Regions from separate parts of the Alkaliphilus metalliredigens QYMF genome, predicted to be linked through region 2. Evidence: riboswitches for the same ligand, from Rfam matches in the RefSeq annotation. Region 2 holds a riboswitch; the other holds the start of a gene.
What was found. Region 2 has a riboswitch for glycine ahead of AMET_RS17660 (GrdX family protein). Riboswitches for the same ligand answer to the same signal wherever they lie in the genome.
Positions count from the first base shown of each region.

Region 1: another riboswitch for glycine. It lies ahead of AMET_RS16695 (ACT domain-containing protein); the one in region 2 lies ahead of AMET_RS17660 (GrdX family protein).

Region 1 covers NC_009633.1:3,460,874-3,465,306, reverse strand. Annotated here, with positions in the region: gene ilvB (biosynthetic-type acetolactate synthase large subunit) at 1-1,019, shown strand, start outside; gene AMET_RS16700 (PFL family protein) at 1,158-2,516, opposite strand; gene AMET_RS16695 (ACT domain-containing protein) at 2,537-2,806, opposite strand; glycine riboswitch at 2,982-3,072, opposite strand; gene gltB (glutamate synthase large subunit) at 3,629-4,433, shown strand, end outside.
Region 2 covers NC_009633.1:3,689,005-3,693,437, reverse strand. Annotated here, with positions in the region: gene trmL (tRNA (uridine(34)/cytosine(34)/5-carboxymethylaminomethyluridine(34)-2'-O)-methyltransferase TrmL) at 1-436, shown strand, start outside; gene AMET_RS17670 (DegV family protein) at 605-1,456, shown strand; glycine riboswitch at 1,720-1,848, shown strand; glycine riboswitch at 1,852-1,927, shown strand; gene AMET_RS17660 (GrdX family protein) at 2,096-2,479, shown strand; gene trxB (thioredoxin-disulfide reductase) at 2,556-3,503, shown strand; gene trxA (thioredoxin TrxA) at 3,611-3,928, shown strand; gene AMET_RS17645 (glycine/sarcosine/betaine reductase component B subunit) at 3,995-4,433, shown strand, end outside.

The sequences.
Region 1 (4,433 bases), 230 kb from region 2:
CTGGAGCTGCGGAAGCATTTAAAGACTTTGTTGATAAAGTGCAAGCTCCGGTGGCTTCTACCATGATGGGCTTAGGGGGATTTCCCTCTACCCATGAGCTTTTCACAGGTCTATTGGGAATGCATGGCACCAAGGCCTCAAACATGGCTGCCACAGAATGCGATTTGATTATTGCAGTTGGGGCTCGATTCAGTGATAGGGCCATTGGAAAGGTGGAAGGCTTTGCTCCAGGGGCAAAAATATTACAGATTGATATTGATCCTGCTGAGGTCAATAAAAATATTCGAACTCATTATTCAATTATTGGAACCATTACGGAGGTATTAAAAGATTTAAACCCTCGGCTAGAAAAACAAGAGAGAAAAGAATGGACTGAGAAAATTAAGGCTTGGCAAAGGGATTATCCCCTGACCTATGAAAAAAACACAACCCTAAAACCTCAATTTGTCATTGAAAAAGTGAAAGAATTGGCAGCGGAGGATGCGGTTATTACTACGGAGGTTGGGCAAAACCAAATTTGGACAGCACTATTTTACAAGTTTACACAACCACGCTCCTTTATTACCTCTGGGGGACTGGGAACAATGGGCTTTGGCTTGGGAGCCTGTATTGGTGCGCAGATCGGATTGCCTGAGCGACAATTATTTAATATAGCTGGAGACGGTTGCTTTTATATGAATTGCAATGAGCTAGCCACTGCAGTACACTATAATTTACCCATTAGAGTCATTGTGCTTAACAATCATGTACTAGGCATGGTAAGGCAATGGCAGGGAATGTTTTATGGAAAACGGTTTTCTAATACAACTTTAGATCGAAAAACAGATATTGTTAAACTTGCAGAGGCCTATGGGGCCACAGGATTTAATATTACCAAAAATGAAGAGGTAGAGGATGTCTTGAAAAAAGCCATGGCAATCAAGGGACCAGTGGTCATCAACTGTGAAATTGATCGAGATGAACTGGTATTACCCATGGTTCCACCGGGGGCTGATATCAAGGATTTGATTATGGAGTAAAGGATTGTCTTTAGTTACTTTATTTGAGATGTCTTAATCCATAAATAAAGAAGAGAAACCTGGTTTGATGTAGGTTTCTCGTTCTTTTATTTTGGTGCTTTTATTGTGAGTTGACTGTATGGTAGAAATTAAGCTGAATTAATTTTTAAAACTGTGGATAGGCGCTGGAATTCTACCTCCTCGATTAATAAAATCTGCGCTTGAAAACTTGCTGACAGCCATGATTGGAGCCCTTCCTAATAATCCTCCAAATACAGCTTCGTCCCCAAGGACTTTACCATGTACAGGGATGATTCTAACGGCGGTGGTCTTATTATTGACCACACCAATGGCAGCCTCATCAGCTATAATTCCAGAGATAGTCGATGCAGGGGTATCTCCAGGAATTGCAATCATATCTAGACCAACAGAGCATACGCATGTCATGGCTTCTAATTTTTCTAGGTTTAATGAACCTGCTTTTATTGCATTGATCATTCCCTCATCTTCACTTACTGGAATGAAAGCACCGCTTAAACCACCCACATGTGAGGATGCCATGACACCACCTTTTTTTACGGCATCATTGAGGAGGGCTAGAGCAGCAGTTGTTCCATGGCAGCCACAACTTTCAAGACCCATTTCCTCTAAAATTCGTGCCACACTATCACCAACTGCAGGAGTAGGAGCTAGGGACAGATCTACTATTCCAAAGGGTACGCCAAGTCTAGTGGAAGCTTCATTGGCTACAAGTTGACCAATACGTGTGATTTTGAAAGCTGTCTTTTTAATTGCTTCAGCTATCACATCGAAGCTTTCTCCTTTTAAATTTTCAATGGATGATTTGATAACCCCAGGACCACTTACGCCAACATTGATAACACATTCGCCTTCACCGACACCGTGAAAAGCACCAGCCATGAAAGGGTTATCTTCTACGGCATTGGCAAAAACCACAAGTTTTGCACATCCTAAGCTATCTTGATCCCTTGTTAAATAAGCTGTTCTCTTGATAATTTCTCCCATATCTCTAACCGCATCCATATTAATGCCGGATTTTGTACAACCAATATTGACAGATGAGCAAACTCTTTCTGTAGTAGCCAATGCTTCGGGAATTGAGTCAATTAGTATTTTATCTCCCTTGGTATACCCTTTTTGTACAAGGGCTGAAAAACCACCAATGAAGTTGATACCAACAGCTTTTGCTGCTTGATCCAAGGTTTTAGCAAATTCCACATAATCATGATCACCACAAGATTGTGCAATATGAGCAATTGGCGTGATGGATATCCTTTTATTAATAATTGGAATGCCATATTCTGTTTCAATCATATCTCCAACATTGACTAAATTTTCAGCAAGTCTTGTGATTTTATCATAGATTTTAGTTCTAGACTTTTTACCATCGCTACTACAACAATCTAAAAGTGATATCCCCATTGTAATTGTTCTAATATCAAGCTTTTCTTTTTCAATCATATTAATTGTTTCCATTATGTTCTGTGAATTGATCATATTGTTCATCTCCTTGTGTATTAAATAACATGCATTGAATTAAATATAGCTTCTTGTTGAATTCTAACTGACACACCTATTGTATGAGCGGAATCTTGTAGCTTTTCTTTTAATTCTTTGAATTCAATGTTCATTTCTTGTAAATCTACAAGCATTACCATTGTAAAGGTATCTTGCAAAAGTGTTTGGTTTATATCTAAAATATTAACGCTACTTTTTTGAAGTACAGAAGAAATGCCATAAATAATGCCTATTTTGTCCTTTCCGATAACGGTTATAAATGCTTTCATTTTAATAACCTCCCCTTCCTTTGATTAAGTATAAGTGGTGGATCACATTGCAAAAAATACAAAGAGACTAAACTGAATAATTTAGTCTCTGGAGAATAAAGATTTTATGTTTTAATAGTAAACCGCCACTGGAGCTGCAAAAAAAGCAACATAAATAATGACTTATTCATTAAAACAAAAATCCCCTGTCCTTTTACCTGAGAGTTTGACCAAAATACATGGCTTTCCCCTTCGGTGCTCCTATGAGTCTCTCCAGAGGCTCGTCCAATAACGGTTTAATATCTTATCCCATTATCTTCATCCAATTCTATGAAATTATTTAAATATGATTCTAACACAAGATGATGGTATAAAGCAATTAAAAATTTAATAAATCTCATTTTAAATGAGCAGAAGAGCATTAAATAAAGAAAAAAAGGTGTCACCACAAGAATATTAGGTTATGAAATAGGAAAAATGAAATCTGTCATCTAGGAAAAAAAAGATGCTGATGATTTTTAGATTGAAAATATAGATGAGCTTATATGAATTATAATTCATGCAAACAGTATAAATATACACTTTAGTTGGACTTGATCGAATGGCAACGTTTTCATTGAATTAGCTGGAGTTTAATCTAATTTATATTAAAAAATCACAAAAAAATCACAAAAAAATATTGAATGCAATGAATAATTATGATAGAATATTACTTAAACCAAATTGAAAGAAAATTTAGAAAAATGAATTAGTTAATATAATTTAATTCAATTACTAGTCTTTATATGAAGATAAGAGAGTGAGTGAGTGAATTAATACTATCTACTAAGGAGGAAAACATAAATGAAAAGATTTGAATTACCTGAAAAACAAGGATTGTATGATCCTAGTATGGAAAAAGATAGCTGTGGACTTGGGTTTATTGCACATATAAAAGGGCATCAAAACCATGAAATTTTAAAACAAGGACTACAAATATTAAAGAGTCTCAAGCATAGAGGTGCAGTAGGAGCAGATGCCACCACTGGTGACGGATCGGGTATTTTGATTCAGATTCCCCAGGATTTTTTTAAGGAAGAGGTTGAAGCATTGAATATAGACTTACCTGATCCTGGAGACTATGCTGTGGGTATGATTTTTTTACCTAGAGATCCAAATGCCAGACTCTTTTGCGAAGGCGTGATTGAAAGAGTCATCAGAGAGGAAAAGCAAAACCTGTTGGGCTGGAGGGAAGTACCCATAGATGAGGCTGGATGTGGTGAATCTGCAAAGGCAACTAGACCTGTGGTGGCACAGTTTTTCCTTGCTCGAAAAGGGCAAAGCAAAGCCCTGTTTGAACAGAAGCTCTTAGTTGTACGAAAACGAGCGCAACAAGAGGTGAGGAGTGCCCAGAAGCCCTATACAGATCATTTTTATGTATGCTCTCTTTGTAGTAAAACCATCATATATAAAGGACAAATACTAGGGTATAAGCTTGAGGAATTTTATGTAGATTTATTAGATGAAAGGGTAATAACTGCCATTGCACTTGTTCATGAAAGATATAGTACCAACACATTTCCCTCATGGAAACTGGCACAGCCATTTCGCTACCTTGCCCAAAATGGAGAGATTAACACCATAAGAGGGAATATAAACTGGATGAATG
Region 2 (4,433 bases):
CCAAAACACAGGAAATATTGCTAGAACCTGCGTTGCTACAGGAGCAACTCTTCATTTAATTGGTCCCATGGGTTTTTCAATAGATGAAAAACAGGTAAAAAGAGCAGGGCTAGATTATTGGGAGCTGTTAGATCTTAATTACTACGATCGTTATGCAGACTTTTTAGAGAAAAATAAGCACCCAAAGGTTTATTGTGCCACAACAAAGGCGCAAAAAAACCACAGTGAGGTTGCGTATCCTCAGGATGATACATATATCATGTTTGGAAAGGAAACAGCAGGGATCCCTAAAGAAATATTAAAAGACCATGAAGAGACATGCATTCGAATTCCCATGGTGGACATCGAACGGGCTCGTTCTTTAAATCTATCCAATGCAGTTTCAATTGTGGTCTATGAAGTATTACGACAATGGGGATATTCAAATATGAGGTAGTGTTATTGCTACGAAAAAGCATCAAAGTTGAGAGCGTTAAACAACTTTGATGCTTTTATTTTTATGAACTAAAGAATTTAGGTTATAAATAGTACAACAAGAAAATATTGTAAATTATATAGATAAGTTATACAATAAAATAAAAGCACCCCTATTAGGAGGTTGGCTATGAAAAAAATTCAAATCATCGCAGATAGTATGCTTGATATACCAAAGAATATAATGAAAGCATATAATATTAAAATAGCACCATTAAGGATTCATTTTGAGGGTGGGGAGTATCGGGATGGAGTAGACTTGAGTCCCCAGCTCTTTTATGAAAAACTATCAGAAGCAAAGGAATTACCGAAAACATCTCAAGTGTCACCAAATACATTTATACAAATGTTTAACGAAGCAATTCAGGAGGGATATGAAGTGATTTGTATTAATGGATCTTCTAGAGCCAGCGGAACCCATCAGTCAGCCATCATTGCGAAAAATGAAATTGACAGCCCGTTGATTGATGTCGTTGATACCATGGGATTAAGTATGGGGGGAGGATTGTTGGTCTATGAAGCTGCCAAAATGGTAGGGGCAGGAAAGGAAAGAAAAGAAATCGTTGAAACACTCCTTGCCTTAAGGGACCGAGTAGATCATATTTTCACAGTGGATACATTGGAATATTTAAAGATGGGTGGACGATTAAATCCGATGAAAGCAACCATTGGAACTATTTTAAGTGTAAAACCAATTCTAACCGTAACTGAGGGCCTAGTGGATTCATTAGATAAGGTAAGGGGAAGCAAAAGGGTTATGGGAAAAATGATTGAGTTAGCTAAAGAAAGAGGAGGAGATTTTCATGAGCAAACCATGGTTTTGGCCCATGCAAATAGACCCGATATTCTGGAAACTTTTAAGGCAAAAGTAATAGCGGAACTAAATCCAAAAGAAGTACTTACAGCTGAGATTGGTGGTACAGTAGGAACCCATGCTGGTCCTGGTACATTAGCTATTTTTTACTATAAAAAAGTGAAATAGAAGGTAGTTGAGATTTTTTGTATTTAAGGCAGAATAATTTGAATTTATCGTGACAATCAATTCACTATCAAATGACAAAAAATGCTTTACATTCTAGTATATAGTTGATATAATTTTAACGAGAAGAGCTACTCGTAAAGTTTACTAATCAGTAATACTATAGCAACAATAGTTACTACTAATAGGAAAAAGATAAATGATTAAAAAAATAGATATTCTGCACTTCTATAATAAATGATAATAAAAAAAATATCGAAATCTGGAAGAAGAATGTGGGAGAGATTCGATCAAGGCCTAAGAAACCATAGGTAATGATTGGACGCCGAAGGAAGAAGCTAGAGAAATTGCCCTTTTCTAGTGAAAATCTCAGGCAAAAGGACCGTATTTGGACAGAACTCTGGAAAGCGATTTTTCACCGAAGGAGCAACTCCTCATACATTGAGGAAGAATCTCTCAGGTACAAAAACAGAGATGACTTTTGGCAACGGGCTGTTGACATAAGTTTCTCTGTTTTTGTTTTGCCATTTTCGTGTATAGTCAATCTTTGGAAAGGCAATAAATTAAAGAGTAATACTAGATGATTAGAATAAATTACAGTGGAAATACATAGGTCACATTGTATGAGAGGGGACGTTAAAGTTGAAGGCTATCATTGTCACCAATAATCCTAGAGTAAAGGAAAAGTATAGTCAGATTTATCAAGTGGTGTTTGAAGAAGGAAGCGTCTTAGATGTGTTAAGACAGGTCCGGGATTATATTCATCGAGGACATGAACTACTAACCCACCCATTATCAGGAAGCGTTAAGCCTAATGAGTCACCCTATAAAAGTGTCTTAGTCTCTACAATGGCTGAAACAGTAGAACTAAACTCAGTTAGAATCATAGAAGGAAGCATGGAAACCGCACAGAAATTGATTAATATGAAAACGATTCCGCGTTGGAGTGAAAAAGTACTCCAAGATTTTCAAGTGATAGACTGTTCATTGATTGACAGTGGCATTGAAAGTATGACACAATTTTAATGATGTTAAATTAACTGGTTCTAAAAGCAAGACAAAAAGGACTAAATAAATTAAAAGAAGTTAAGGAGTGGAAAACATGGAAAATGTTTATGATGTTGTAATTATTGGAGGGGGTCCTGCGGGACTATCAGCTGGGCTTTATGCAGCAAGAGGAAAAATGACTACTTTAATTCTAGAAAAAGAAAAGACCGGTGGCCAAATTGCCACAACTGAAGAAGTGGCGAACTACCCTGGTTCAATTACAGATGCCACAGGTCCCGCATTAGTTGCCAGAATGGTTGAGCAATGTAATGAATTTGGAGCAAAAATTGAAAAGGACACAATTAAAGAAGTTAAGTTAGAGGGAAAAATTAAGATTTTAGTAGGAGAAAAGAATACATATCATGCAAAGTCTATTATTGTAGCTCCAGGAGCCAGTCCAAGACTTTTAGGTGTACCAGGAGAAAAAGAGTTAACAGGTAAAGGGGTATCTTATTGTGCCACCTGCGATGGCGATTTCTTCACAGATTTTGAGGTGTTTGTCATTGGTGGAGGAGACTCTGCGGTTGAAGAAGCAATGTTTATTACAAAATTTGCCCGTAAGGTAACCATTGTTCATAGAAGAGAAGAACTTAGGGCAGCTAAGTCTATTCAAGAAAAAGCATTTAAGCACCCTAAAATTGATTTTATTTGGAATACAACAATCAAAGAAATTAAAGGTGATGGGTTAGTTGAATCAGTTGTATTTGAAAACCTAAAAACTGGGGAAATTACAGAGCATCATGCAGATGAAGAAGATGGCACATTTGGTATTTTTATGTTTGTGGGATATATTCCCCAAACCGACTTGTTTAAAGGTATGTTAGACATGGATCGTACAGGTTACATCGTGACAGATGATAATATGAAGACCAATGTCCCAGGGGTATTTGGAGCAGGGGACTGTCGGGTCAAGTCATTAAGACAGGTTGTAACTGCAGTATCAGATGGGGCCATTGCAGCTGTACAAGCAGAAAAATATATTGAAAATAATTTCGAAGAGTAAAGCTTGATTCGTAATTAGGTGAAATTAAAAATCAAATTAATGTCTCCTTTGTACTTCTGGTTTAGAGGAGATAGATAAAATGAATGCGATGTTAAGGAGGTGAAAAGATGCTAGCAGTGGATAAAGAAACTTTTGAACAAGAAGTGTTAAAGGCAGAAGGATATGTTTTGGTTGATTTTTGGAGTGACGGATGCGAACCATGCAAGGCTTTAATGCCTGATGTTGAAGCATTAGAGGCACAGTATGGAGACAAAGTGAAATTTGTTAAGCTAAACACAACTCAAGCCAGAAGATTGGCAATAAAAGAAAAGGTACTTGGACTGCCAACAATTTCCATGTATAAAGATGGAGTTAAGGTGGAAGAAGTAACTAAGGATGCAGCAAACAAGGAAAATATTGAGGCAATGATTACAAAAAGCTTATAAGGCTCTACTGGCCTATGGCATGAACGTTCAAACTATAGGCCTGATCAATAAAGGGAGGTGAAGATTGTGCGCTTAGAATTAGGTAAGATTTTCATCAAAGATGTACAGTTTGGTAACGCATCGAAAGTGGAAAATGGCGTGCTGTATGTCAATAAGGATGAAATGATAAAAGAAATTGGCGGAGATGAACACATCAAGAGCATTGAAATTGGGTTAGCACATCCGGGTGAGGAAATTAGAATTACACCTGTTAAAGATGTCATTGAACCAAGAGTTAAGGTGGAAGGTCCCGGTGGTATTTTCCCAGGGATACTAAGTAAAGTTGAGACTGTTGGAACTGGACGCACACATGCTTTGAAGAATGTAGCTGTTGTGACTGCTGGTAGCATTGTTGGATTCCAAGAAGGTATTATTGACATGACGGGTCCAGGAGCAGAATACACACCATTTTCACAAAACCATAACATTGTTGTTGTTTGTGAACCGGTAGATGGTTTAAAGCAAT